Regions from separate parts of the Mesorhizobium sp. NZP2234 genome, predicted to be linked through region 2. Evidence: predicted binding sites of a transcription regulator. Region 2 holds the regulator's gene; each other region holds the start of a gene.
What was found. The regulator PhoB, encoded in region 2, activates phosphate uptake and scavenging genes when phosphate is short. The targets are predictions, from matches to a motif close to TGTCATNNANCTGTCAT.

Region 1 (7,384 bases), 3.3 Mb from region 2:
GTCGAGATCGGTTGCGAGCTTCTCCGCCGGCCGCGTCGCCAGCACCAGGTTGCGGGCCAGCGCCACCGGGCCCCGGGCATGCCAGGCAAGCCGGTTGAGGGCGCCGCGCCTAAGCACCTTCTCCACGCGCGGCCGCCGCAGATTCTCCCAGATGCTGAGGCCCTGTCGCGGATCGGCGGGGAAGTCGGCGACCAGAGTGGCAAGCGTCGCGGCATCCTCGATCGCCATCGCCGCGCCCTGTGCCGCGAATGGCGTCATCGCATGCGCGGCATCGCCGATCAGCGCAATGCCGGCCGGCGTTGTCCAGGGCTGTTTCCGTTCGACGGTATGCAGCGGCCAGGTCAGCCATGGGCCAGCCATTTCCACCAGCTTCACGAGTCCTGGCGCGGTGCCGCGCATGGCGGCGGCGAGGATGCCGAGATCGGCATGGCCGGACCAGCCCTCGGCAATGCGCTCGCCCTTGGTGAAGGCGACGAGGTTGAATGCGTCGCCCTTGCTGACCGGATAGGCGACCATGTGGAAACCCGGATGCAGGAAAGTCGTGACGCAATCGGCTGCGCCGATCGCGGCGAAGGCCTGCCCGGCGCTGCTGTCGGCCGCGACGGTGGTGCGCCAGGCCAACTCTCCCGAAAAACGGGTTCCTGGCGATGCCATCCTTTTTGCATCGACAAGCCCGCGCACCGCCGACCAGACGCCATCGGCGCCGATCAGCAAGGAGCCCTGTTCCTCCGCCGTCTTGCCGCCGATTTCGACGGTCGCCGTGACACCATGGCTGCCAGTCGCAATTCCTTGGACGCGCGCCCCGAGGGTGAGATGGATATCAGGCATCTCGGCAACACGCGCCATCAGCGCGCTCTGCAGGTCGGCCCGGTGCGCGACGAGATAGGGAGCGCCCCAATGGTCTTCTCCCGACTGCCCCAACGGCACATGCGCCAATGCGCGCAACGTCCTTGCATCCTTCAGCACCACGGCCTCCGGCCGCACCGCCGCCGGCAACAGCCGGTCGAGTACGCCGAGGTCACGCAGGATGCTTGTCGCGTTGGGGGAAAGCTGCAGGCCGGCGCCTACGGCTTCCAGGCGTGGCGCCTGCTCGAACACCCGCACGAGGTAGCCGCGTCTGGCAAAAGCAAGGGCCGAGGTCAGCCCGGCGACGCCCGCTCCGGCGATGACGATTTGCCGGGAGCGCGGGTCCTCCATCAGGTCCGTCGCGAAGGAATCAGGCGGCCTGGTCGATGTAGAGGCAGCCGGCAGGCAGCGTTTCCGTCGCCTTCAGCTTCGGCGAATAGCGGTAGAGCGTCGAACAATAGGGGCAGACCTTCTCATTGTCGTCGCCCATGTCGAGAAACACATGCGGGTGATCGAAAGGCGGGTTGGCGCCCGTGCACATGAATTCCCTGACGCCGATGTCGATCGCCGGATGGCCCGCATCGTTCTGGAAATGGGGAATGGAACCGCCTGCCATCGTCGTCTCCTTAACGCAGTCTCGCATGCATCTGGATCATAACAGGTCTCTTTGCAAGATCGATGAAATGAAACTGTCGCAAAAGCCTGTCAGAGGATAAGTTAAGCCGGTTAACCGGCTGAGCGGTGGAAAGAGCAGGAACCATGAACGAACTGAAGCCGGTGCAGAGCGAATTCATCAATGTCGAAGCGGCGAGCCCGGAAGGCGGCAATCCCGATCGTTTCGTCAATCGCGAGTTTTCCTGGCTGCAGTTCAATCGCCGCGTGCTCGAGGAATCGCTGAACACCCATCATCCGCTACTGGAGCGCGTTCGTTTCCTGTCGATCTCGGCTGCCAATCTCGACGAATTCTTCATGGTGCGGGTCGCCGGCCTCGCCGGCCAGGTCCGCGAGGGCATCGTGCTGAAGAGCCCTGATGGCCGCACTCCCGAACAGCAGCTCGAACAGCTGCTGCGCGAGGTCGAACGGCTGCAGGAAGACCAGCAGAAGAGCCTTTCGGCGCTGACTGTGCTGCTCAACAAGGAAGGCATCGAGACGATCACCCGCGACGCTCTGACCAAGGACGAGAAGGTCTGGTTGGAAGAGCATTTCCAAGACCAGGTGTTTCCGGTGCTCACCCCGCTGTCGATCGACCCGGCGCACCCGTTCCCGTTCATTCCCAATCTCGGCTTCTCGATGGCGCTGCAGCTCCGCCATCGCAAGAACGGCGAGGAGATGAGCGCGCTCCTGCGCCTGCCAGTGGCGCTGAAGCGCTTCATCCGTCTTCCGGATCGCAAGCACCATGTCCGCTTCATCCCGCTGGAGGAGGCGGTCGGCCTCTATATCGGCAAGCTGTTCCCCGGCTACGAGGTCAAGGGTTCAGGCACGTTCCGCATCATCCGCGACAGCGATATCGAGGTCGAGGAAGAATCGGAAGATCTGGTGCGCCTGTTCGAGACGGCGCTGAAGCGCCGTCGTCGCGGGTCGGTGATCCGCATCGAGTTCGACAGGCTGATGCCTGGCGAATTGCGCGATTTCGTGGCCAGCGAACTCGGCGTCTCATCGAGCCGCATCAGCGTCCTGACCGGGCCGCTGGCGCTCAGCCAGATCTCGGAGATCGTCGCCGTTCCACGCGACGACCTCAAATTCACGCCCTACAATCCGCGCTTTCCCGAGCGCATCCGCGAGCATGGCGGCGATTGCTTTGCCGCCATCCGCGAGAAGGACATCATCGTCCACCACCCCTACGAATCCTTCGACGTGGTGGTGCAGTTCCTGCGCCAGGCAATGGCCGATCCCGAAGTGGTGGCGATCAAGCAGACGCTTTACCGCACCTCCAATGACAGCCCGATCGTGCGCGCGCTGGTCGACGCGGCGGAGGCCGGCAAGTCGGTGACCGCACTGGTCGAGCTCAAGGCGCGCTTCGACGAGGAAGCCAACATCCGCTGGGCGCGCGACTTGGAGCGCGCCGGCGTGCAGGTCGTGTTCGGTTTCCTCGAGCTGAAGACGCATGCCAAGATGTCGCTGGTGGTTCGGCGCGAGGATGGCAAGCTGCGCAATTACGTGCATCTTGGCACCGGAAACTACCATCCGGTCACCGCGCGCATCTACACCGACCTGTCCTTTTTCACCACGGACCCGACGATTGCGCGCGACGTCGCGCAGCTGTTCAATTTCATCACCGGCTATGCCGAACCGACCGCCGAAATGCGGCTGGCGATCTCGCCGTTCACGCTGCGGAACCGCATCCTGCAGCACATTTCCGACGAAGTCGCCCATGCTCTGGAAGCAAGGCCGGCGCGCATCTGGATGAAGATGAACGCCCTTGTCGACCCGATCATCATCGACGCCCTCTATGATGCCAGCCGCGCCGGTGTCGAGATCGACCTCGTCGTGCGCGGCATCTGCTGCCTGCGGCCGCAGGTGCCTGGCCTGTCCGAAAACATCAGGGTCAAATCGATCGTCGGCCGCTTCCTGGAGCACAGCCGTATCTATTGCTTCGGCAACGGCCATGGCCTGCCGTCGGACGAGGCGATCGTCTACATCTCCTCGGCCGACCTCATGCCGCGCAACCTCGACCGTCGCGTCGAGACCATGGTGCCGATCACCAATCCAACTGTGCATGAACAGGTACTCGGCCAGATCATGCTGGGCAACATCATGGACAATCAGCAAAGTTTCGACGTATTGGCTGATGGAACCTCCCGGCGCGTGGTGCTGGAGGAGGGCGAGGAACCGTTCAACGCGCAGGAATATTTCATGACCAATCCGAGCCTGTCCGGACGGGGTGACGCGCTGAAGTCGCATGCGCCCAAACGCATTGCGCAGTTCAAGCGCCGCAAGAAGAACGCCGCAGCGTCCACCTGATGCTGTCTGATTCCCAGGGCCGGCTGCAGGACCGCCGACCGCTGTCCATCATCGACATCGGGTCGAATTCGATCCGCCTCGTTGTCTATGAAGGGCTGGCGCGCTCGCCGACCATGCTGTTCAACGAAAAGATGCTGGCCGGTCTTGGCCGCGGCATCGTTTCGACCGGCAAACTCGACCCCGAGGCGGTGACGCGCTCGATGGAAGAGTTTCGCCGCTTTCGCGCGCTGTCCGATCAGGCCGGCGCCGAGCATATGTATGTCTTGGCCACCGCCGCCGCGCGCGAGGCAATCAATGGTCCCGATTTCATCCATCGGGCCGAGGACGTACTCAAGACCGAGATCCGGGTGATCAGCGGGCGCCAGGAAGCCTACTATTCGGCGCTCGGCGTTATTTCCGGCTTCCATCCGGCCAATGGCATCGCCGGCGATCTGGGCGGCGGCAGCCTCGAACTGGTCGACGTCAGTGGCGAGGCGATCGGTGACGGCATAACGCTGCCGCTCGGTGGCCTGCGCCTGCAGGACATGGCGAAGAACTCGCTCACCCAGGCGCAGAAGATCGCGCGCGAAGAGCTTGCGCGGGCCAAGCTGTTGAAGGGCGGGCAGGGCAGGCCCTTCTACGCCGTCGGCGGCACCTGGCGAAACCTCGCCCGGCTGCACATGGAGATGACCAACTACCCGCTCGGCGTCATGCACCACTACGAGATATCGGCCGACAGTGCGGCGAACTTTCTCAAGCAGGTGGGCAAGGCCGAGATCGAGAAGGTCAAGGGCATCGAAGGCGTCTCGAAGAATCGCCGTTCGCTGCTGCCCTACGGCGCCATCGTGCTGCAGGAGATCATGGCGGCGATGCAGCCGTCGAAGATCATCGTCTCGGCGCTCGGTGTGCGCGAAGGCTTCCTCTATTCGTTGCTCGACGAGGCGGAGCAGAGGGCGGATCCGTTGATTTCGGCGTCCGAGGAGCTTGCCCGGTTGCGTTCGCGCTCTTTCACCCATGCGCATGAACTGGTCGACTGGACGGCCAAATCCTTCGCCGCCTTCGGTATCGACGAGACCGAGGACGAGGCGCGCTACCGCCATGCCGCCGCACTGCTGGCCGACATCGGCTGGCGCGCGCATCCCGAGTATCGCGGCAGGCAATCGCTCAACATCATTGCCCATGCCTCTTTCTTCGGCGTCGACCATCCGGGCCGTGCCTTCCTGGCGCTGGCCAACGCCTATCGTCACGACGGCATCTTCAACGAATCCATCGCGCCGGAAATCAAGGCGCTGGCGACGCCGCGCTACCTCGAGCGTGCCCGGGTGCTGGCGGCGATGATGCGTGTCGTCTATCTGCTGACCGCCTCGATGCCCGGCATCATGCCCAGGCTGAAATGGGAGCAGCGCGCCAATGGTGTGCTGGCGCTGGTGTTGCCGGCCTCGCTCTCCGACCTCTACGGCGAGCGGCCGGCCGGCCGGCTGGCGCAGCTGGCGCGGATCACCAACCGCAGGCTGGTGCTGGCGGTGGAAGGCGGGCCAAGCGTTTCGGTGAAATGAACACGGCCTGATAGCAGACCGTGTCTTACCTGATTCAAGCGGGTATTGGACTGCCGGTGGTGATCAGTCGTCTTGGGCCTCGCGATTGTGGATCGGCTTCCCCCAATCCGTCGCTGCTTTGCAGCGCCACCTTCCCCCTCCGGAGGGAAAGGAAGGGAGTCCGGTTGGAGAAGCGTTGGCGGCAATAGGCTCGTGTCCTTCCTCTACCCCGTCGATCGGGCGAGAGGTGGCTCGGCGAAGCCGCGACGGAAGTGGCGGTCGACCAGCTCGGGCGCGTTTAAGCAAAGATGTTAAACCGCAGCGCGCCCATCGGCCGACCAGGCTCCGGCGCCGGCCATGGCCAGCGCCAGGAAGCCGCCCGAGATCGCAATGTCCTTCATCAGCATCTGCTGGTGCAGGAAGGCGAGCGTCGCATCGTCGGCACCCTGGCCGTAATGGCCGATGAAGCCGGCAACGACGCAGAAGGCCGCCAGCAGCAGCGCCACGATCCGGGTCTGGAAGCCGACGAGGATCAGCAATCCGGCGATCAGCTCGAACAGGCCCGTGCCCCAGGCGGCAAGCGCCGGCAGCGGCAGGCCGAGGCCGGCGAAATAACTGGTCGTGCCGGCAATGTTGGCGAGGGCCTGGAAGCCGGACGGTACGAACAGCACGGCAAACAGCAGTCGCGAAACCAGAAGCAATGCGTTGCGGGTCATGGCCACCTCCCTTGCCGGCGCCCGGTCGGGCTTAAACTGGTCGCGGCGCAGTTTACGCCTGCGAAGCCAGAGCCGAAACCGAACTGCCTATTCCAGACAACGAAAAAGCGGCACGGAAAATTCCGCGCCGCTTTTGGCCAGGCCCTTGGCAGGTTTCAGCCGCGTTTGGCGTCGATCGAATAGGCGCCAGCGCCGAGCACTGCCAGAAGCAGGAAGCCGCCGGTCAGGCCGAGGTTCTTCTGCAGCATCAGCAACTGCATCTGGTCGCCGAAGTTGAGATGCGCGACGGCGGTCGCGGCGAGCGTGAAGATTGCGAGCGCGATCGCCACGATGCGGGTCTGGAAGCCGACCAGGATGGCGAGGCCGCCAAAGAATTCGAGCAGGCCGGAACCCACGGCGGCAGCTGTCGGCAACGGCAGGCCAATGCTGCCGAACCACTGCGCGGTGGCGGAAATCGCAGTCAGCTTGGCAAAGCCGGAAAGGATGAACAGGATCGACAAAAGGACGCGGCCGACAAGGATCGTGGTAGAGGCGTTGGATGCGGTGCCGGCGCCGGCGGCTGAAGTGTTGATGGACATGGTGGCTCTCCGAATGGGTTGAATGACCCAAGAGATAGACGATGCCGACTGTTCACCAAAGCCGCCTATGTGGCGACACATTGTTCACAGCCTGTACATTTCCGTGATCGGGCAAGAAGCGCGAAATTCGTGTCGAACGGTGCCGCGACGGGAGTAAATTCTCCCGCCGAAAACAGCTTATCCCGGATGCGTCATGTCCTCCGGCCGGACCAGCCGGTCGTAGTCAGCCTCGCTGACCAGCCCGGTGGCCAGTGCTTCCTCGCGCAGCGTGGTGCCCTTCTTGTGCGCCGTCTTGGCGATCTTGGCGGCGTTGTCGTAGCCGATGGTCGGGGCCAGCGCCGTCACCAGCATCAGTGAGCGGTCGAGCGCCGCCTTGATGTTGTCCTCGCGGGCCTCGATGCCGACGACGCAATTGTCGGTGAAGGAAACCGACGCGTCGGCGAGGAGCTGCACCGACTGCAGGAAGTTGTAGGCCATCAGCGGATTGTAGACGTTGAGTTCGAAATGGCCCTGGCTGCCGGCGAAGGTCACCGCGGCGTTGTTGCCGAACACCTGCACGCAGACCTGTGTCATCGCTTCGCACTGCGTCGGGTTGACCTTGCCGGGCATGATCGAGGAGCCGGGCTCGTTCTCCGGCAGCGACAATTCGCCAAGCCCAGAGCGTGGGCCGGAGCCGAGGAAGCGGATGTCGTTGGCGATCTTGAACAGCGCGGCGGCGGCCGCGTTGATGGCGCCGTGCGAGAACACCATGGAATCGTGGGCGGCAAGC
Region 2 (7,384 bases):
GGCGCTGATCGGTGAATGCGTCGCCATTGTACGGCGCCGCCTCGAGGATCCCGATATCGACGTGCGCAGCGTCGCCCGCATCGCACTGGCGATCCAGGGCATCACCGACACCGAGGCCAGGGCCATGCTGTGGTCGCCGATCACGCCGCAGACCGATATCGCCTTCGCCGACATACTGGAAGCCGAGTTCGGCATCCCGGCCACCATGGAGAACGACTGCAACATGATGGCCGTGGCGCTGCGCTGGCGCGACCCCGAACGCTACCGCGACGACTTCATCGCCATCCTTTTGTCGCACGGCATCGGCATGGGCCTGGTGCTGAAGGGCGAGTTGTTCACCGGCACCCATTCGTCGGGCGGCGAGTTCGGCCACATGATCCATCGGCCAGGCGGCGCGCTCTGCCGATGCGGGCGGCGCGGGTGCGTCGAGGCTTATGCCGGCAACTACGCCATCTGGCGCAATGCCAGGCAGCTTGGCGAGGACACCGAGCCGGTCGCCGATGTCAGCGATGCGCAGATGCGGGCGCTCGCCGCCACGGCACGTGAACGGGCCGGGCCCGAGCGCGAAGCCTATCGCAAGGCCGGGGAAGCACTGGGTTACGGCCTCGGCAGCCTGTTCGCGCTGATCGATCCCGCCCCCGTGGCCATGGTCGGCGTCAGCGCCGCCGCCTTCGACCTGATCGAGCCGGCATTGCGCGAGGCGATCGCCCAGACCGCTGGCGGCCAGCACTCGAAATCGATTTCGTTCGACACCGAACCGAACGAGCTGCCCCTGATCCGCGAGGGCTGTGCCATGCGCGCACTGACCTTCGTCGATCAGGAAATCTTCGCGCCGGGCGTGCAGGCGAGAGGGAGTGCTGGGAAGAATGTGGCTTGAGCGAACGCCTGTGCCGATCCCACAGATCAGCGCTGGAGATTGGCCGAGCCCCCTCGAGGTCGTCATCCCTGGGCGGAGCAGGAGCGAAGCTCCGTCGCGGAGACCCTGGGATGACGAAGCCATAAGCTCTGAGCCAACACCAAATGCGTTCTATCCGGGAGCGGATGCAACCCGTCAACGCTTCCGCGCCAAGGACCTAATCCTCACGGATCGCGTAGCCTGCCCCACGGATGGTGCGGATGACGTCGGGCATGCGGCCATTGTTGACCGCCTTGCGCAGGCGGCCGACATGCACATCCACGGTGCGCTCGTCGATATAGATCGTCTCACCCCAGACATTGTCGAGCAGTTGGCTGCGCGAGAACACGCGGCCGGGATGGCGCATCATGAATTCCAGAAGGCGGAATTCGGTCGGCCCAAGCCGGATCTCGCTCTTCTTGCGGTAGACCCGGTGCGATTCACGGTCGAGCACGATGTCGCCGACCTTGAGCACGCTGGACAGCACTTCCGGCTTGGCGCGGCGCAGCAGCGCCTTGACGCGGGCCATGAATTCCGGCGTCGAGAACGGCTTGACCAGATAGTCGTCAGCACCGGTCGAAAGGCCGCGCACGCGGTCGCTCTCCTCGCCGCGCGCCGTCAGCATGATGATCGGCAGCCGTTCGGTCTCGGGCCGCATGCGCAGGCGCCGACAGAGTTCGATGCCGGACACCGCCGGCACCATCCAGTCGAGCACCAGAAGGTCGGGCACGTTCTCCTGCAGGCGGATTTCAGCCTCGTCGCCGCGCGGCACCACCTCGACCTGGTAGCCTTCGGATTCAAGATTGTAACGGAGCAGCACTCCCAGCGGCTCCTCATCCTCCACCACCATAATGCGTGGCGCGATCATCGATTGGTCACCTCTTGCGTCAAGCCGCCGGCGCCGACATCGCCGTCTCGTCCTGTTTGGGGCGGTTGGCGGGCAGTTGCGTGCCGGTCAGGACATAGTACGCGTTCTCGGCGATGTTGGTCACATGGTCGCCGATGCGTTCGAGATTCTTGGCGCAGAACAACAGATGCGTGCAAGCGGTGATGTTGCGCGGATCTTCCATCATGTAGGTCAGGAGTTCGCGGAACACCGACGTGTATTTGACGTCGATGCGTTCGTCGTCGGCGCGCAGCTTCGCAAGCGCGGCGGCATCGCGCGCCGCATACTCCTCGATCACGCCCTGCACCTGGATCAGCACCAGTTGCGCCATGGCGTCGATGGAATGCGACAGGTCGCGCGGCGTTGCGGCGAGACCGACGGTGCCGACGCGCTTGGCGATGTTCTTGGCAAGGTCGCCAATGCGTTCGAGGTCGCCGGCCATGCGGATCGACCCGACGACATGGCGCAGATCGTCGGCCATCGGCTGGCGCTTGGCGATCAGCGTGATGGCGCGATCGTCGAGTTCGCGCTGGCGTGCATCCATGATGGCGTCGTCGGAGACCACGCGCTGTGCCAGCGCATTGTCGGAATTCAACAGCGCCTTGGTGGCACCGCCGACCATCGAGCCGGCGAGATCGCCCATGTCGCTGATCAGCCTGCTGATCTGTCCGAGATCCTCGTCGAAGGCTGCGACTGTGTGTTCGGCCATGATCCTGGTCCTCGTAATGCGTGCGATCAGCCGAAGCGGCCGGTGATGTAGTCTTGCGTGCGTTTTTCGCGGGGCGACGTGAAGATCTTCTCGGTACGGTCGAATTCGACCAGTTCGCCCAGATACATGAAGGCGGTCTGCTTCGAGACGCGCGCCGCCTGCTGCATGTTGTGGGTGACGATGACGATCGTGTAGTCGGCTTGCAGCTCGTCGATCAGTTCCTCGATCTTGGCGGTCGACAGCGGATCGAGCGCGGAGGCCGGCTCGTCGAGCAGGATGACCTCCGGCTTCACCGCCACCGTGCGGGCGATGCACAGCCGCTGCTGCTGGCCGCCCGACAGGCTGAGGCCGCTGGCATTGAGCTTGTCCTTGACCTCCGTCCACAGGGCTGCGCGCTTCAGCGCCTGCTCGACACGGCCGTCCATCTCGGCCTTGCTGATCTTCTCATAGAGCCTGACGCCGAAGGCGATGTTCTCATAAATCGACATCGGGAACGGCGTCGGCTTCTGGAACACCATGCCGATCTTGGTGCGCAAAAGGTTGAGGTCCTGCGAGCGGTCGAGAACGTTCTGGCCGTCGAGCAGCACCTGGCCCTCGGCGGTCTGCTTGGGGTAGAGCTCGTAGATGCGGTTGAAGACGCGCAGCAGCGTCGACTTTCCGCAGCCGGAAGGGCCGATGAAGGCGGTGACGCTGCGCTCGGGCAGCGACAGCGTGATATCCTTCAGCGCCTTCGACTGGCCGTAGTAGAAGTTGAGGTTCTTGACCTCGATCTTGGCCTTGGCCGCCGCCTCGGCGGCGATCGTCATGTCTGGAGACAACATCTGGCTCATTTGTCCTCTCTGCGTCCTGTCAGGCTGCGCGCAAAGATGCTGAGCGCGAGAACCGTCAATGTGATTATGAGTGCGCCGGTCCAGGCCAGCTGCTGCCATTCCTCGTAGGGGCTGAGAGCGAACTGGAAGATGGTGACTGGCAGGCTGGCCATCGGCGCATTGAGATTGCTGGACCAGAACTGGTTGTTCAGCGCCGTGAAAAGAAGGGGTGCGGTCTCGCCGGAGATGCGGGCAATGGCCAGCAATATGCCGGTGACGATGCCCGAAAGTGCCGCGCGATAGGCAACCGAACGGATGACCACCCAGCGCGGCGCGCCGATCGCGGTGCCGGCTTCGCGCAACGCGTTCGGCACCAGATTGAGCATGTCCTCGGTGGTGCGCACGACGACCGGGATGACCAGGATGGCCAGCGCGACGGCACCGGCGATCGCCGAGAAATGCCCCATCGGCCGCACCATCAGCTCGTAGACGAACAGACCGATGATGATCGATGGCGCCGACAGAAGAATGTCGTTGATGAAGCGCACCACGGTGGTGAGCTTCGAGAAGCGGCCGTATTCAGCCATGTAGGTGCCGGCCAGCACGCCGATCGGCGTGCCGACGATGATGCCGATGATGGTCATCACGATGCTGCCGTAGATAGCGTTGAGCAGGCCGCCGGCGTCACCGGGCGGCGGGGTCATTTCGGTGAACACCGACAGCGAGACCCCCGACAGGCCCTTGTAGAGCAGTGCGCCGAGGATCAGCGCCAGCCAGGCAAGGCCGATGCCGGCGGCGATGACGCACAGCGTCATCATCACGCCATTCTTGCGCTTGCGGCTTTGGTGAAGCGACGCGGCTGTCGACATCGGTCAGGCTCCCGTGCGGGCATCGATGCGCATCAGCATGTAGCGTGCGATGGCAAGGATCAGGAAGGTGATAACGAACAGGATCAGGCCGAGCGCGACCAGCGAGGAGGTGTAGAGATCGCCGACGGCTTCGGTGAATTCGTTGGCGATGGTCGCCGAGATGGTCGTTGCCGGTGCGAACAGCGACGTGCTGATGCGATGGGCGTTGCCGATGACGAAGGTCACCGCCATTGTTTCACCAAGCGCGCGGCCGAGAGCGAGCATGACGCCGCCCATGATGCCTATGCGCGTGTAGGGAATGACGACCCGGCGCGTGACCTCCCAGGTCGTGCAGCCGATCCCATAGGCCGATTCCTTCAGCACCGATGGCACCGTATCGAACACGTCCTTGGTGATCGAGGTGATGAAAGGCAGGATCATGATGGCCAGGATCATCGCCGAGGTCAGCAGGCCGATGCCATAAGGAGGGCCGGCGAACAGGCCGTTCAGGCCCGGAATACCGTGGAACACGCTGATAATGAAAGGCTGCACCGTCGTCTGCAGGAACGGTGCCAGCACGAACAGGCCCCAGATACCGTAGATGATCGAAGGGATGCCGGCCAGCAATTCCACCGCCATGCCGATCGGGCGCCGCAGCGGGCGCGGGCAGAGCTCGGTGAGGAAGATGGCGATGCCGATGCCAAGCGGCACGGCGATCAGGATGGCGATTGCCGAGGTGATGATGGTGCCGTAGATCGGGGCCAACGCACCGAACTTCTCCGTCACCGGGTTCCAGCTTTCGCTGGTCAGGAAGGAAAAGCCGAAAGTCGACAGGGCTTGCCAGGAACCGGCAAACAGCGAGATCGCGACGCCCCCAAGCAGCACCAGCACCAATATCGCGGCGGCGCGGGTTGTCGCGTGGAAGATTGAGTCGGTCAGCGCGAACCGTCGAACGGTGGCATCGCGGGAACCTCTGACGGCTGGCAAGGCTTCCTGGACAGCGCTCATGTCAAGCTCGGCTCTTTCGGATTGAAGGGAAAGGAGCGCCACGGTCGCGGCGCTCCTTTGGAAGATGTTACTCGCCGGCGTAGACGGGCTTGCCGCCGGCCTGGATGTCGGCCTTCCACGAAGCCTTGATCAGATCGACGACGCTGTCGGGGATCGAGACATAGTCGAGCGCCTTGGCGGTTTCCTTGCCGTCCTTGTAGGCCCAGGCAAAGAACTTCAGGGCTTCGCCGGTGGCGGCGGCATCGTCCGGGGCCTTGTGGATCAGAACCCAGGTGGAGGCGGCGATCGGCCAGGTGGTGTCGCCGGGCTCGTTGGTGATGATGACGTTGAAGTTCTTGGCAGTCTTGAAGTCGGCATTCGAAGCGGCGGCGCCGAAGGATTCGAGCGACGGCTCGACAACCTTGCCGGCAGCGTTCACCAGCTTGGAGTAGGACAGGTTGTTCTGCTTGGCGTAGGCGTATTCGACGTAACCGATGCCGCCATCCGTCTGCTTGACGGTGTTGGCAACGCCTTCGCTGCCCTTGGCGCCGACACCCGTCGGCCATTCGACGGCGGTGTCCGAACCAACCTTGTCCTTCCAGTCGGGCGAGAGCTTCACCAGATAGTCGGTGAAGTTGAAGGTGGTGCCCGAACCGTCCGAACGATGCACGACGGCGATGGCGGTCGACGGCAAGGTGAGGGTGGGGTTCAGAGCCTTGATCGCGGCGTCGTCCCAGGTGGTGATGGCGCCGAGATAGATCTGGGCCAGCGTCTTGCCGTCGAGGACGAGTTCGCCCGGCTTGACGCCGGTGAGGTTGACGATCGGCACGATGCCGCCCATCACCATCGGGAACTGCACGAGGCCGTTCTTTTCCAGGTCGGCGTCGGACATCGGCTTGTCGGTGGCGCCGAAGGTCACGGTCTTGGCGATGACCTGCTTGATGCCGCCGCCTGAACCGATCGACTGGTAGTTGAGGCCGATGCCGGTGTCCTTCTTGTAGGTGTCGGCCCACTTGGCGAACACCGGGTAGATGAATGTCGAGCCGGCGCCGGAAAGGTCAGCTGCCATTGCCGCGGAAAGGGTGAAGGTAGACGCCGTAGCCATTGCAATCGCAACGGCCGCCGAGCGGATGAAATGTCTCATGTGGCCTGCTCCTGTTCGGAAGATGGTCTCTCGGCGCCATTCCTAACCGGCGCCCGCTGAGGCCAATAGCCTTCGATTATAACAGTCGCATGACAGTTTCGTGTCAGCCCGGTAACGCGTCACAAGCACTGGCAAGGGCGGTGGCATCGGGCGGTCGCGGCCCGATCCGAGTTTGCTCTCGGAATCAGGGGCTTGGGCCGCCCGCGAGCCGGAGCCGCCGCCGGATTCGACGGGGCTTTATCAAGGGAAGAAAATCCGGGCGGGAGTGCGTTGCTCAAGGCCAGAGCGTGTCGTGGCCGGGCCATCGCCAAAAACAGGTCCGTTGGGGTAGGTTGACGCTGCTTCTTTGCCGGCGGTCGCTGCTCCCGCCCGTAACTGCAAGGGCGGAATTCGATTTTGCTATTGTCTCGGCTGGGTGCCGACTTTGATATGGTGCGATCGCACCATAGTCATTGCACGCGGGCATGGCAGCAAATCCACGATTGATTCCCTTGGCTTGCCTCTCACATCCCTGGCACCAGGCAACGCGATGCTATCCCGCGCTGCGCTGGACCTGGCGGCCGGCGCCGATCCAGCGCTCGACCTTCTCCAGCAGGGCCCTGGGGCTGATCGGCTTGGGCAGATAGTCGTCCATTCCGGCCTCCAGGCACCGCTCGCGATCGCCCTTGAGCGCATGCGCGGTGACACCGACGATCGGGACATGCGTGCCGGTTTCGTGCTCCAGCCGGCGGATCGCGGCGGTCGCCTCGAGCCCGCTCATCTCCGGCATCGAGACGTCCATCAGGATCATGCACGGATTGAGCTTGCCGAAGGCGTCGAGCGCCTTGCGGCCATTGCCGACGATCTCGAAACCATAGCCGGTTTCGCCAAGGATCTGGGTGAAGACCATCTGGTTCACCTCGTTGTCCTCGGCCACGAGGATGTCCAGCCTGTGTCCGCCACCACCTGTGGCAGGCGGCCTGGGGCGAATCGGTGGCGGCTGCAATTGCGCACGTTGTTCGGACAATGCCAGCGGCGGAGAAGCGTCAGGCCCCTCGCCCGCGAGCGGCTGGGCGGCGTGGCCATCCGTGGCGTGGCGATGGCGCTGTATGGTCGCGACCAGTGTC
Region 3 (7,384 bases), 650 kb from region 2:
GTCGAAAGCATTGGTGGCCAGTTCCAGACCTTGACCGGAGCACAAGGCACGCGATTGGTAATCAGTCTATCGGTTGAGGAGCAAGCATGATTGGCGTCATTCGAATCGCTATTGTCGACGATCATCCGCTGTTTCGCGAAGGCGTGACGCGCAGCCTGTCGGAGATCGGAGGCTTCGAGATCGTCGGCGAAGGCGCGACGGCGCAGGATGCCGAACGCATCGCCTCGACGGCGCAGCCCGACATATTGCTGCTCGACATCTCCATGCCGGGCGGCGGCTTGGCCGCGGTTGCAAGCATCCTTGCCGACAACCCCGCCCAGAAGATCGTCATGCTGACCGTTTCGGAGGCCAATGCCGATGTCACCAAGGCCCTGAATGCGGGGGTGCACGGCTATATCCTCAAGGGTGTCGGGTCGCGCGCCCTGGCCGACATCCTGCGCAACGTCGCGGCTGGCGAGAGCTATCTTTCACCGACGCTGTCGGCGCGGCTGCTGTCCGATCTGCAGTCCCCGCAGCCTGCCAATGCCGAGGCGGACCGGCTGCGGCAACTGACCGAACGACAGACGGAAATCCTCCGGTTGGTGGCGGAGGGGCTCAGCAACAAGGAGGTTGCCTTGCGCCTGCAGCTGCAGGAGAAGACGGTCAAGCACCACATGACCGGGGTGCTGTCAAAACTCAACGTGCGAAACCGAACCGAGGCGGCCCTCATGATGCGTGAGTTGCGCGACCGAGACAGGAACCGCGCGTAGGCCATCGCCGAACCGAGCGAGAGGCGGACAAAACGAGGTCACCTCCGCCGGGGGCGGCGAAGGTGAGGTGTGAAGCTGGTCGTTGCCTGTTGACCGGCCTCACAAGGCCTTGAGACGCCTGACATCGGCGGGCGTGGCCCGACGGTCGATGATCGTGCGGCCGAGCGCGTCGCGCATGCTGAAACGACCGTTCTCGATCTTTTCCGTCATGCCGTTGGGGTGCTCGACCGAGATCTTGCTGCCGTCCACGCTGACCTTGTCGCCGGTCGTGGCGTTGACATGGCTGGTGCCGGTGCTCTGGCTGGCACCCGGTCCTGAGTTGCCGCCACCATCATCACCGCCATCTGTTCCGGAATTGCCGCCGTTTCCATTTCCGTTGCCGCTATTGCCACCGCCGCTGTTGCCGCCGCTGCCGCCATTTCCATTTCCGTTACTGCTGCTGTTGCCGCCGCTGCCGCCGCTTCCATTTCCGTTACCGCTGCTGTTGCCGCCGTTGCCGCCGCCATTGCCGCCCTTGGCGGCCTGTGCGACAGCGGCATTGATCCCGGAGGCGGGGCCTTGCAGCGCTATTCGATAGGGGGCGATGGTCAACAGCAGCGTGGCCGCGGAGACGAGCGCCAGCCGGCAACAACGGGCCGTGATCGATCCGTTCATCCTGATCTCCGTCGATTGAGCCGGCGCGCCCACCCCAACGTTGCAACCAGCAACATCGCCGAAAGATGTATTGACCGGAAGCGACCTCCGACCGTTGCGTTTGTCACCCAGGACCTTTGGAAGCGCAAGACCGGACCAAAGTCCGACGTCATGGATGACAACTGCCTCGCGCGGAGTGGTGGAACAGGTATGATGTCACGAAAATGTGATCAGCCGGCTGTAGGGGTCGACAGGCGACAGAAGCTCCAGCCACTCGAAAGCCAGAGGCCCTCATGACCGAACATCGCTCCCCCGACGCCCGATTCCGCACCAGCCTGCTCGAGGAAAACGAAGGACCGGCCATCAACCCGACCGACAACCGCACCATGGGCGAGATCATCGCCGCGCGGTTCTCGCGCCGGGCGTTCCTCAAGGGATCGCTCGCCGTCTCGGCGATCGCCGCCACGGTCAGCCCGCTGGCCATGATCGCCGCGGACGATGCCCGTGCCGCGGAAGGCTCGGCCTTCAAGTTCGACGAGCTCGAGGCCGGCATCGACGACAAGCATCATGTCGCGCCGGGCTATGACGCCGACGTGCTGTTGCGCTGGGGCGATCCGCTGTTTGCCGATTCGCCGGAATTCGACCCGACAAAGCAGTCGGCTGAGGCGCAGGCCAGGCAGTTCGGCTACAACAACGACTATGTCGGCTATATCCCGATCGACGGCTCGGCCGAACACGGCCTGCTCGTGGTCAACCACGAATACACCAACCCGCATCTGATGTTCCCCGGCATCGTTTCGATCGTCGAGAAGGACGGGAAGAAGAAGGCCGAGGTCGCCCCGCTCTCGAAGGAGCAGGTCGATGTCGAAATGGCGGCGCATGGCGGCACCATCGTCGAGATCCGCAAGGAGGGCGGCAAATGGCAGGTGGTGCGCGACGGCAAGCTCAATCGCCGCATCACCTCCACCACGGAGATGGCGCTGTCCGGCCCGGTCGCCGGCCATGATCGCGTCAAGACCAATGCCGACGCGTCCGGCACCAAGGTGTTCGGCACCTTCAACAACTGCGCCGGCGGCGTCACGCCGTGGGGCACCTATGTGATGGCCGAGGAAAACATCCATGGCTATTTCTCCGGCGAACTGCCCGAGGGCCACAAGGAAGCCGCCAACTACAAGCGGCTCGGCATTCCCGAAGGCGCCTATGAATGGGGCGCGCATTACGACCGCTTCAACCTGGCCAAGGAACCGAACGAGCCCAATCGTTTCGGCTGGATCGTCGAGGTCGATGTCAACGATCCAACCTCGATCCCGAGGAAGCGCACCGCCATGGGCCGCTTCAAGCATGAGGGCGCTGAATCGATCGTCGCCAAGGACGGCCGCGTCGTCTTCTATCTCGGCGACGACGAGCGCTTCGACTATGTCTACAAATTTGTCACCAAGGGCGCCTTCAACGCCGGCGACCGCGCGGCCAACAAGGACCTGCTCGACGACGGCACGCTGCATGTCGCCAAATTCGCCGAGGACGGTACGGTGGACTGGCTTCCGATCGTCTTTGGTCAAGGCCCGCTGACGGCCGAGAGCGGCTTCGCCAGCCAGGCCGACGTGCTGATCGAGACACGCCGTGCCGCCGACCTGCTTGGCGCCACAAAGATGGACCGGCCCGAGGACATCCAGCCCAACGCCGTCAACGGCAAGGTCTATGTGATGCTGACCAACAATTCGAAGCGCAAGGCCGATCAGGTCGATGCGGCCAACCCGCGCGCCGAGAATGCCTTCGGCCACATCATCGAGATCACCGAGACCGACGGCGATTTCACGGCCGCAAAGGGCAAATGGGAAGTGCTGCTGAAGTGCGGCGATCCTTCAGTGGCCGATGTCGGCGCCACCTTCTCGACGGCGACGACGGCCAATGGCTGGTTCGGCATGCCCGACAATTGCGCGGTCGATTCGGCCGGGCGCCTGTGGGTCGCCACCGACGGCCAGGGCCCGAAAGCCACCGGGCGCACCGACGGCCTGTGGGCGGTCGACACGGAAGGTGCCGCGCGGGCGACCTCGAAACTGTTCTTCCGTGTGCCGATCGGCGCCGAAATGTGCGGCCCGCTGTTTGCGCCCGACGACCAGACCGCCTTCGTCGCCGTCCAGCATCCCGGCGATGGCGGCGAGGACTGGGAAGGCTTCGGCCGCCCGTCCTACTACGAGGATCCGTCGACGCGCTGGCCCGACTTCAAGCCCGACATGCCGGTGCGACCTGCGGTCGTCGCCATCACCAGGCAAGGTGGCGGCAAGATCGCGGTCTGATCTCGGCGCCAAGGCCCGAAGCTCAAGCCTCGGGAAAGACTGGCAATTTAGGAATGGCGCCCTAACTCCTCTCCCAGGAGACCGCCGCCATGCCAAAGTCAGTCTATGATCGTGGCCTGCTCAAGCCTGGCGAAATCGCCAGGCTGCAGCGCGTCTTTGACGAAGCCTGCCTGCGGCGCGATGCGCAGCCTGATTCGCCGGAAGCGCGCGAAATCGCCCTGACCCTGCTTGCGCTCCACAATGCCGGCATGGTCGACGAGGAGATGTTGATGGAAGCCGTCGGTTTCCGCCGGCTCGAACCCAAATCGGCGTGATGTCCGCGCTCGCGTCCAGCCCTATGCCGCGCGCTGAACGACGGCGACATTGATCGGGGTCCTCAAGCTGAAGCCGGCCGGCTCGTACAGCCTTGCCGCCCGCCTGCGCGATCAAATCAGCGTGACGCGCCCGATGGCCGGGAGGAGCCGGCGATCCGCCTGGCGATCGCCTTGCCCAATATGGCGGCATTGGCGAAGCAGCCGCGGATGCTCGGCCGCATGCCGGTGAACCACAGGCCTGGCAGCTTCGGATCGGCTTGCCCGCCGTTAAAGAGCGGGACGCCCTTGCCGTCGAGCACGCCGAGATTGCCGACCATGCGCTCCAACCCGGTGCGGTAGCCGGTCGCGGCAATGACGATATCGGGATCGACCAGGCTGCCATTGGCCAGGACCACGCCGTCGCGGGTGAATTCCCGTATCGCCGGCACGACGACGATCTTGCCCGATTTGATGGCGTCGACCGCACCGTCGTCAGCGGCGATCGCCGTGTAATCCGAAGTCAGGCGGCTGGCGCCGCCCGACGGCGCGGGCGGCATGCCGAATTTGGTCAGATCGCCGAAAACCAGGCGCTGCGTTGCGGCGATCGCCGCATCTGCGACGCGCAGCGGCAAACGCGCCATGAACGGCGAGAGCCGGTGCACCGCAATCTTGCCGATGCGCTTGGGCAGAAGCGCGGGCCCATTGCGGGCCGACAGCCAAAGCGCCGCCGTATCCACGCCGGCCAGATGATTGAGGGTGTCGAAGCCCGAATTGCCGGCGCCGACGACCAGCACCCTCTTGCCGGCATAGGCCGTGGCGTCGCCAAAATCCGCGGAATGGATGATCCGGCCCGAAAAGGCTTGCATGCCCTTCCACTGTGGGGTGAAGGGCTCCCTGTCGCGGCCGGTGGCAATCACGACATGACGCGCCAGGCGCGAGCCGGCGCTGGTCCGCACGGCCCAGTGGTCGCCCCTGAACACGATGGCCTCGACGGCAACGCCGAACTCCACCGGCAGGCGGTTCGCCTCCCGGAAATCGTTCATATGGCGGATAACGACGTCCCTGGGCGGAAAGGCGGGGGTACCCCGGGGATAGGCAAGACCGGGCAGCGCCGAGAGATCGCGGTGGGTGTTGAGACGCAATTGCTGGTGCCGCCGGTGCCAGGGTTCGGCCAGCCGGCTCTCCTTTTCCAGGATCGCCGTCGGCACGCCGGCCTTGATCAAGGCATGGGCGACGGTCAGTCCGGCGGCCCCGGCGCCAATCACGATCGCCGGCTCGACCGTCACCAATTGCTCCACCATCGGTCTGGTTGCCGTATCAGCCATTCACTCTCTAGTCCCATTCAGCCGCGCATTGCCACAAGGCTCGCAGCAGGCTGTAACCGTTTGATCGCGCGCAGCCTCATATATGGGTATCATTGCCGAGCCCTGCGCCGGGCCGCGGCCGCGCTCCAGGAGATTTCGTCGCCAAGCGGAAACGACTGGATCACGGAAATGCGGCCAAAACAACGAGATGGAGCGGAACGCCCGCTTCTGTCCGAATACATCCAGCCCTATATGGCATATCGGCGGCATCGGCGATAATCAGGTCGCGGCAATGTGATTGATTCGAGCTCCGGGGGCTGGCGGATCTCGTTACCGGCGCAGGAATTCGAAACCGATTTCGGCTTCCCGCCAGAATCAAGACGCCGTGGCGCGTCTTGCGTGTCGACAGGCACGCCACGCCACAGACGGCACGCGGAATCTCGACCATGCCCTCCTTGCGGATCTATTTCGACAAAATCCTCGAGGGCGCTTCGCCCAAGGTCGAGCGTCAGGCGTTGACGCATGTCGAACGCCTCGCGATCGTCCGCCGCCATGGCGACTTCTCGCTCGCCTATTCCACTGCCGTGCAGGGCAAGCTTTCCTATTTTGGCGATGCCGACGGCTACATCGCCTTCGGCACCAAGATGAAGCATCATTTCGCGCTTGGCGACCCGGTGGCGGCGCCGGGGCGGCGGGCCGACTACATCAGGCGCTTTGTCGAGACCGCCGGCGACCCTTGGTTCGTGCAGATCGGCGAGGATACCGCGCGCGTGCTGGCCGGGCTCGGCTACAAGGTCAACCGGCTGGGCATCGATACCCGCCTTGTCCTGCCCAAGCATGATTTTTCCGGAAAGCGAAACGAGACCGTGCGCTATTCAGAGCGCTGGCTCTTGAAGAAGGGGTTTTCGTTCGACGAGGACAAAAGGACCGTCTTCCTCGACGAGATCACGCGACTTTCCGACAATTGGCGCGGCGACCGCATCGTCAAGCGCTGGGAAATGGGTTTTCTGAACCGCCCCTTTTACGATCAACTCGGCACCGACATGCGCCGTTTCGTGCTGCATGGACCCGATGGCGAGCTGGTCGCGCTGCTCGATTTCGATCCGCTGTTTCGCGACGGCAAGGTCATCGGCTACACCACCGCCTTCAAGCGCAAGCATATCGATGCCTCGCCGCACGCCGAGATCGGCCTGACCAAATTCGCGGTCGACCGGTTTCGCGAGGAAGGCATATCCGTGGTCACGCTTGGCCTGTCGCCGCTCGTCGACGTGACACCAAGCGGATTTGCCGAAAGCGACTTCTGGCGCAACGCCTTCCAGCGCGCCTACTCCTCGCCATGGGTCAACCGCCGCAGGTTCAACCTGCAGGGCCAGGCGGCGTTCAAGCGCCGTTTCCACGGTGCGGAAGAGCCGGTCTACATCGCCTTCCGCGAGGGCACCTATATCGAGATGCTGGGGTTGTTGCGGCTGGTCAAGGCGATCTAGGCCGTGAACTCATAAATGCGGAATGACAGAGATGGGGTGGTTTCTTGCCAGTCCGTTTTTGGACAGGATCACGAAAAGCGGTCATTCACTCCCGTACTGATATTGCATGACTACGGAATGCCAGCATCTGAAGGCCGGCGCCACACACTTGCGGTTCGAATCTCATCCGGCGGCTGAGAACGACAAAACGCAGAACTAGGCCTACGTAGCGCTCCATGTCCCTCCTACATTGGCCGACAAGCAAAGCGCTTGGAGGCTACATATCCCAGATCGCCGACTGGGCATGGCATTCTCCCTGTTATTTGCGGCGAGCATCGGAGCGATCGATACGTCCGCTCAGTCCCGCCCTTGCATATGGCGCGCGCCTCTCTTACTTCAATAATTGAACTTATTCGAGAACCACGCTTATGAAGCCCAAATCATTTGCCGGAATGCGCTGCTCGATCGCGGGCGCGCTCGAGCAGATCGGCGACAGATGGACGCTGCTACTGATCCGCGACCTTTCGCTGGGTTTCGGACGCTACGACGACCTGCGGGCCAATACGGGCATTCCCGCAGCGACTCTTGCAGCCCGCCTGAAGCACCTCGTCGAGCATGAATTTGTGGAGCGCGTGCGCTATCAGG
Region 4 (7,384 bases), 3.1 Mb from region 2:
CCCCGACCAAGCCAGCCGGCGCGCGCAGCGTCGATGACATCACCGGCAGCCGCCGCCTGCGCCGCATGCGCAAGGCCGACTGGTCGCGCCGCCTGGTGCAGGAGAACCGGCTTACGGTCGACGACCTGATCTGGCCGATCTTCGTTGTCGAGGGCAAGGATGTACGCGAGCCGATCGCGGCCATGCCAGGCGTCTTCCGCCTGTCGGTCGACCTTGCCGTCAAGGAGGCCGAACGGGCGGCAAAGCTCGGCATTCCGGCTCTCGCCACGTTCCCCAATGTCGAGCTCGGCTTGCGCGACCAGACCGGGTCGCACATCCTCGACCCGCAAAACATCATCAATCGCGCCAGCCGCGCGATAAAGGACGCGGTGCCCGAAATCGGCATCATCACCGACGCCGCGCTCGACCCGTTCACCAGCCACGGCCATGACGGCATCCTGCGCGACGGCATCATCGTCAACGACGAGACGGTCGAGCAGGTCGCGGCTGCGGCCGTCATCCAGGCGGCCGCCGGCGCCGACATCATCGCGCCTTCCGACATGATGGACGGCCGGATCGGCGCCATCCGCGATGCGCTCGACGCCAACGGTTTTCAGGACGTGGCGATCATGTCCTACGCGACGAAGTTCGCCTCGGCCTTCTACGGCCCCTATCGCGAGGCGGTCGGCACCGCCGGGCTGCTCAAGGGCGACAAGAAGACCTATTACATCGACCACGCAAATTCCGACGAGGCGGTGCGCGAGGCCGAGCAGGACATCGCCGAGGGCGCCGACATGCTGATGGTCAAACCAGGCCTGCCCTATCTCGACATCATCCGCCGGCTGAAGGACGAATTCCAGATGCCGACCTTCGCCTACCAGGTGTCGGGCGAATATTCGATGATCAAGGCCGCCGGCGCCAATGGCTGGATAGACGGCGAGAAGGCGATGCTGGAATCGCTGCTCGCCTTCAAGCGCGCCGGCTGCGACGGCATCCTCACCTATTTCGCACCGGAAGTGGCTGAGATGCTTAAGGGGTAGCTCGCACCAAACCTGAACGAGAAAGCCGCCGAAGCCCAGCGATGTGGCGTATCAGCGCCGTTATCTTTTGTTTTGAACGATCTTTCCCAGCTGGCTGTCAGGAGCCTTCTGTAGCCCGTTGCGCATTCACACGAAACCAATTGCTTTTTGCAAGCAGTTAGGTTAAACGGCCACTGATTGCAAATTACATGCGGTTCAGGAGGCAATGGTGTCAAAACTTCGTGTCAATGCTTTCACCCTGTCGCTCGACGGTTATGGCGCAGGGCCTGGCCAGACCCTCGAACATCCGCTCGGCGTGGGAGGCGAGAACCTGCACAAATGGATGGTCGGCACCCGCACCTTCCGCGCGATGGTGCTCGGACAAGATGGCGGGACCACCGATACCAACGAGACGTTCGCGGCGCGCAGTTTCGAAAATGTCGGCGCCTGGATCCTCGGCCGCAACATGTTCGGGCCGATCCGCGGAGAATGGCCCGACGACAAGTGGAAGGGCTGGTGGGGCGACAACCCGCCCTACCATGTGCCGGTTTTCGTGCTGACGCACCACAAGCGGGCACCCATCACCATGGAAGGCGGCACGACCTTCCACTTCATCACCGACGGCATCCATTCGGCGCTCGAGCAGGCAAGGTCGGCGGCCGGCGACAAGGACGTGCGGGTGGGCGGCGGTGTCGATACCATCCGCCAGTACCTGCAGGAAAAGCTGATCGACGAGATGCACCTGGCGGTGGCGCCCGTGCTGCTTGGCAGGGGCGAGAACCTCTTTGCCGGCCTGGATATGTTGAAGCTAGGCTATCGATGCACCGAGCAGGTTGCGACGACACTTGCCACGCACGTGACGATCGGGCGGGCGTGACTATAGCTCTTTCTCCCCGTCACTATACGGGGAGAAATGCCCGGCAGGGCAAATGAGGGGCGTCGCTGACATTTGGAGACTAGCGGCAAGCTACCAATGGCATTGGGGCTCAATCGCCAACGCCGGCGCAGCCCCTCATCCGCCCCCTCGGGCGCCTTCTCCCCGTGAACGGGGAGAAGGACAAGGTGCTCAATACTTCTCCGGCACGTAGAGTTCGCGCGGCAATGTCTGGCGCTCGTATTCGGGATTGAAGACACGCTCGGGCAGCGTGATCTCCTCGTGCGGCACCTCTTCGTAAGGCATCTGCTTGAGCAGATGGTCGATGCAGTTCAGCCGCGCGCGCTTCTTGTCGTTGCCCTCGACGATGAACCAGGGCGCCTCCGGAATGTTGGTGCGGGCGAAGGTTTCCTCCTTGGCCTTGGTGTACTGCTCCCAGCGTACGCGCGATTGCAGATCCATCGGCGACAGCTTCCATTGCTTCATCGGATCGTGGATGCGCATCAGGAAGCGCATCTGCTGCTCCTCGTCGGTGATCGAGAACCAGTACTTGACCACGGTGATGCCTGAACGCACCAGCATGCGCTCGAACTCCGGCACGTCGTGGAAGAACTCCTCGACCTGCTCCTGCGAGGCAAAGCCCATCACTCGTTCGACGCCGGAGCGATTGTACCAGGAGCGGTCGAACAGCACGATCTCACCGCCAGCCGGCAGATGCGGGACATAGCGCTGGAAATACCATTGCGACTTCTCGCGTTCGGTCGGCGCCGGAAGTGCCACGACGCGGCAGATGCGCGGATTGAGCCGCTGCGTGATGCGCTTGATGACGCCGCCCTTGCCGGCAGAGTCACGGCCCTCGAAAATCACCACCAGCTTCTTCTTGTGATAAGCGACCCAGGACTGCAGCTTGATCAATTCGGACTGCAAGGTGATCAGGTCGCGAAAATACTGCATGCGATCGATCGAAGGCGGATGCGAGTTCTTGTAGATCTTGGCGATCTCCATCGACAGCGCCGGCTCCGACATTTCAAGCTCATAGTCTTCGTCGAGCGTGTCGGCGAGCTCGGCTTCAAGCCAATCCTTGGCGGGAGAATTCTGTCTCAGCTCGGTCATATCGGTCGCTCCGCTAGCAAGCCCTGTCGGTTCATGTCCGGCACCCAAACTGCAGGCCCGTGGCCTGCAATGGAAACACCTTAGCCGAATTCAATATAGGCCGGCGGTGACGGTTTTATTGCAGTTCGGGGCGCGACCGCGGCCGTTGAAAGCTCCGCCATGCGTGATCGATCCACCATCTTTGCATGACGACAAGCCGGGCAAATTGTCCTACAAATCCCCGGTCGCATTCCGGGCTGCCCTTCGCGGCACCCCAATTCAACACAATCGCGAGGACTGACATGGAATACCGCACCCTTGGCCGTTCCGGCCTGAAGGTTTCGACATTGACTTTGGGCACCATGACGTTCGGCGGCACCGGGCCCTTCGCCGCGGTGGGCAACAGCGATCTTACCGAAGCCAAGCGGATGATCGACATGTGCATCGACGCCGGCATCAACCTCATCGACACCGCCAATGTCTATTCAAACGGGCTGTCGGAGGAGATCATCGGCGAGGCACTCGGCGGCAAGCGCAAGAACGACGTGCTGATCGCGTCCAAGGCGCGCATGCGGATCGGCGGCGGTCCGAACGACGAAGGCCTGTCGCGCCACCATCTGATCCGTGAATGCGAAAAGAGCCTGAAGCGGCTGAAGACCGACGTCATCGACATCTATTTCGTCCACCAGTGGGATGGTCTTACCCCGGTCGAGGAAACGGTGGCCGCGCTCGACACCTTGGTCGGCCAAGGCAAGGTGCGCTATATCGGCTGCTCCAACTGGTCCGGCTGGCAGGTGATGAAGGCGCTCTCCATCAGCGACAGCCGTCACCAGCAACGCTTCGTCACCCAGCAGATCCACTATACGCTGGAAGCACGCGAGGCCGAATATGAACTGCTGCCGATCTCGGTCGACCAGGGACTGGGCGTGCTGGTCTGGAGCCCGCTCGCCGGCGGCTTGCTGTCCGGCAAATACCGCCGCGACAGCCCGACCGCGCGCCAGCTCGCGGGCTGGTCCGAGCCGCCGATCCGGGACGAGGATCGGCTCTGGCGGATCGTGGATGTGCTGGTGGAGATCGGCAAGGCTCGCGGCGTCTCGGCGGCGCAGGTGGCACTTGCGTGGCTGCTCGGCCGCCCCGCCGTCTCCTCGCTGGTGATCGGCGCCCGCAACGATACCCAACTCAAGGACAATCTCGCCGCGGCAGCCCTGGAGCTCAACGCCGAAGAACGCCAGCGCCTCGACGCGGTCAGCCGCCCGCCCCTGCTCTACCCCTACTGGCACCAGCAATTGACGGCAAAGGATCGCTTCGGCCCCGCCGATATGGTTCTTGACCGCAGCGTCATCTGACTCTCCGGCCGAAGCGCGCTAGCCCTCGATGAAGTGCCAGAGTTGGCGATCGGGCTCGATCTGGCCGCTGAGCACGAAATATTTATAGAGCACGAGCAGGGAGACAGCCTGCTCGTCCCGCTCATTGGAGAATGTCCGGCAGTAGGCATTGGCCGCGGCAACAATACGCTCGGCCTGCGCCGGATGCCGTTCGAAATAGCGAACCTTTTCGCCAAGGTCGGCGAAATCCGGATCGAGCGGCACATAGTGGACGTTGGCTTCGAGCCGGCTCTCCGCGAACCACGTCTCGTAGGTCGGCGGCGGCATCAGGCACAGCGAGTTCGAATTCATGATCCATTTGAGGTTGGTCGCCACGTCATTGCCCTCGAGCGAGACGATATAGCGGTAGCGCAAGTGTTGGCGGATGCTGAGAAAGGGCTTGCTGTACTCGGCCGGCGCACTTCGCTTGTGTGAACCTACGTCGCAGAATGGCAGGTCACGCGCCGCGTCCAGGAACCGCGTCCTGATCGGATTGTTGAGATCGCCGCGCCAGATCACGACCGGCAGCTTGTCGGCGAAGGCGACTGCGTCGGCGGGCATGTAGAAGTGGCGGAACTTGTTGAACTTCAGAATGACCGCATTGCCATTGTCCGTATGGATCGGCCGGTCCTTGACGAGCGTCGGCACCTTCGGCACCCCGATGACGTCGCCGAACTCCACGTCGAGAAGCAATGACGGGTCGAAATAGCGGGCAAACTCCTTCAGGTCGTAATAGTACATGCTCGGCTCGAACGGCATCTTGTCGATGCGCACCGCATCCGGGCCAGGCACAAAGGCGTCCTGCAGCTTGTTGTAGTCATTCAACCGCCGGCGCACGGCCTCGTCCGAAAGCCTGGCCTGCTCCAGGCGGTCCGCCAGCCGTCGTCGGAAGAGTGCCTGTGGCGCGATATCGCGCATGACGTTTCGCGCGTAATAGAAAACCTTCTGCGTCGTTCTTTTTATGCCGGCCATGGTTCACGTTGATCAGGACAAACGCGACCAAAACACACGACAGCCGAGTTTGTTCCCGCGTCACGCCCGCGCGTCGTTGTGCCAGGCATTTACTGGCGCGGCGGTCGTCCAGCGCGTGCCTCCCGGCTTCGATGGAAGGGCCTGGGCAACTAGCCCGTTATGCAGCGCCAGACCTCGGCATCCGGCTTGATCTGGCCGCTGAGCACAAAATATTTGTACAGCACCAGCAGGGAGATCGCCTGTTCGGTCTGTTCGTGCCCAAAGGTCCGGCAATAGGCGTTCGCAGCCGCGGTGATACGCTCCGCCTTCTCCGGGTTGCGTTCGAAATAGGCCACATGTTCGGCAAGGTCCGAGAAATCAGCTTCGAGCGGCACATAGTGGACATTGGGCTCGAGCTGTCGCTCGGCGAACCATGTCTCGTATGTCGGCGGCGGCATCAGGCAGAGCGACTTCGAGCTCAAGATCCATTTGAGGTTGGTCGCGACATCATTGCCCTCAAGCGAGACGATGTAGCGGTAGCGCTGGTGCTGGCTGATGCTGAGAAACGGCTTGGCGTATTCGGCCGGAGCGTTCGGCTTGTGCGAGCCGGCATCGCAGAACGGCAGGTCGCGCACCGCCTTCAGAAATCTCGTCCTGATCGGATTGTTGAGATCGCCGCGCCAGACCACGACAGGCAGCTTGTCGGCGAACGAGATGGCGTCAGCCGGCATCTGGAAGTGACGAAACTTGTCGAGCTTCATGATGACCGCGTTCTTGTCGTCATCACGGATCGGCCGGTCCTTCACGATCGTCGGCACCTTCGGCACATTCCTGACGTCGCCGAATTCGAGATCGATCAGCAATCCGGGGTCGAAGTAGCGGGCGAACTCCTTCAGGTCGTAATAGTACATGGTCGGCGTGAAGGGCAGTTTGCTGATGCGCATGGCATTGGCGCTTGGGGCGAAGCCATCCTGCAGCTTGTTGTAGTAATTCACCCGCCGGCGCGCCGTCTCGTCGGAAAGCCTGGCCTTTTCGAGGCGGACGGCCAGTCTGCGGCGAAACAAGGCTTGTGGAATGACATCGCGCGCGACGTTTCGCGCATAATAGAAAACCTTTGCCGACGTCCGCGCAATTGTGGCCATGGTTCACTTGATCAAAACAAACGAGCAGCTCTCAATACGCTGGCGCCCCGCGTTTTCTACATCATTACGGCGCCCGTCTGGCAAGCCCCCCTGCGGATCCGCGACGCCGCGCCCGCGCAGAGCCGCTTCAGCTGTTGTGTTTGACGGCTAATGCTCCTAGGCAGGGTCAGAGCCGCAAGGCAGGTCAAAAGGAACCGATATGGCGCGAGCACCAAACTACGATCAGGAACGCAAGGAACGTGACCGGCAGAAGGCGGCGAAGAAGGCCGAAAAGCTGGCGGCCAAGGTTGCCGCGCGGGAACGTTCAAAACCCGAGACCGAGATCGAAAACGAAACAGCGGAATGACGGCAAAAGGCCCGCATATGCGGGCCTTGCCTCAATCCAGCTCGCCGCCCTGTGTCAGGCGGGCGCCTTGTCGCTGATAAAAACGTCCACTTCCCGCGCCGCGGCGATAAAGGCGCGCCTGGCATTCATGGCCGGCTTGTCGCCGGCCAGCGCATCGTGGCAAGCCTGCAGCGCCGCGCGATGCTTGGGACTGCGCTTGCCGGGCCAGCTGTTGAGGAGGTAATCGGAAGCCTCGCGGGCCGTGCGCAAGAGCTGAGTGCTTCCCGCCGTGACGGACTTGACGGTCACGGGTGTTTCAAATCGGTTGTTTTCCATCGCCGCTCTTACGCCATCGGCGCCCGTGAAGCGAGGCCGAAAGTGCGCTTCGCGTGCGGACGCCGCTTTTGCCCGGCAGCGCCCTGCCCGTGCGGAACAGTCCCGACTTCACGGAAACGCCTAACCGCCTCTGTCTCTTTATGCTGGACGCAATTCCGGGCAGAAAACCGCTTCACACTTTTCCCGGACCTGCTTCAAGCGGCGACGACGGCAAATCCCCTGGCGCGAAGACCGCGTCGATCGTTGGCGAGCGACGTCACCAGCCGGTCGCGGCTGCCGACGATATGGGCCGAAAGCCGGCG

Region 1: a site for PhoB is predicted at 1,526-1,542, ahead of EB230_RS23990 (RNA degradosome polyphosphate kinase). Genes of this name have one in related genera too.
Region 3: a site for PhoB is predicted at 1,597-1,613, ahead of EB230_RS04425 (PhoX family phosphatase). Genes of this name have one in related genera too.
Region 4: a site for PhoB is predicted at 3,092-3,108, ahead of ppk2 (polyphosphate kinase 2). Genes of this name have one in related genera too.

The regions. Positions count from the first base shown of each region.
Region 1 covers NZ_CP033364.1:4,837,212-4,844,595, reverse strand. The annotation lists gene EB230_RS24000 (FAD-dependent monooxygenase) at 1-1,197, opposite strand, end outside; gene EB230_RS23995 (zinc-finger domain-containing protein) at 1,217-1,462, opposite strand; gene EB230_RS23990 (RNA degradosome polyphosphate kinase) at 1,606-3,807, shown strand; gene ppx (exopolyphosphatase) at 3,807-5,342, shown strand; gene EB230_RS23980 (DoxX family protein) at 5,633-6,037, opposite strand; gene EB230_RS23975 (DoxX family protein) at 6,193-6,615, opposite strand; gene fumC (class II fumarate hydratase) at 6,793-7,384, opposite strand, start outside.
Region 2 covers NZ_CP033364.1:1,581,600-1,588,983, reverse strand. The annotation lists gene EB230_RS07790 (ROK family protein) at 1-877, shown strand, start outside; gene phoB (phosphate regulon transcriptional regulator PhoB) at 1,074-1,763, opposite strand; gene phoU (phosphate signaling complex protein PhoU) at 1,783-2,490, opposite strand; gene pstB (phosphate ABC transporter ATP-binding protein PstB) at 2,517-3,320, opposite strand; gene pstA (phosphate ABC transporter permease PstA) at 3,317-4,168, opposite strand; gene pstC (phosphate ABC transporter permease subunit PstC) at 4,172-5,155, opposite strand; gene pstS (phosphate ABC transporter substrate-binding protein PstS) at 5,223-6,278, opposite strand; gene EB230_RS07755 (PAS domain-containing protein) at 6,811-7,384, opposite strand, start outside.
Region 3 covers NZ_CP033364.1:928,115-935,498, forward strand. The annotation lists gene EB230_RS04410 (sensor histidine kinase) at 1-90, shown strand, start outside; gene EB230_RS04415 (response regulator transcription factor) at 87-749, shown strand; gene EB230_RS04420 (hypothetical protein) at 849-1,403, opposite strand; gene EB230_RS04425 (PhoX family phosphatase) at 1,676-3,679, shown strand; gene EB230_RS04430 (hypothetical protein) at 3,769-3,993, shown strand; gene EB230_RS04435 (NAD(P)/FAD-dependent oxidoreductase) at 4,110-5,297, opposite strand; gene EB230_RS04440 (phosphatidylglycerol lysyltransferase domain-containing protein) at 5,723-6,760, shown strand; gene EB230_RS04445 (helix-turn-helix domain-containing protein) at 7,168-7,384, shown strand, end outside.
Region 4 covers NZ_CP033364.1:4,649,882-4,657,265, forward strand. The annotation lists gene hemB (porphobilinogen synthase) at 1-1,019, shown strand, start outside; gene EB230_RS23040 (dihydrofolate reductase family protein) at 1,228-1,875, shown strand; gene ppk2 (polyphosphate kinase 2) at 2,065-2,985, opposite strand; gene EB230_RS23050 (aldo/keto reductase) at 3,267-4,310, shown strand; gene EB230_RS23055 (glycosyl transferase family 90) at 4,329-5,300, opposite strand; gene EB230_RS23060 (glycosyl transferase family 90) at 5,450-6,421, opposite strand; gene EB230_RS23065 (hypothetical protein) at 6,621-6,767, shown strand; gene EB230_RS23070 (DUF982 domain-containing protein) at 6,822-7,082, opposite strand; gene EB230_RS23075 (GntR family transcriptional regulator) at 7,277-7,384, opposite strand, start outside.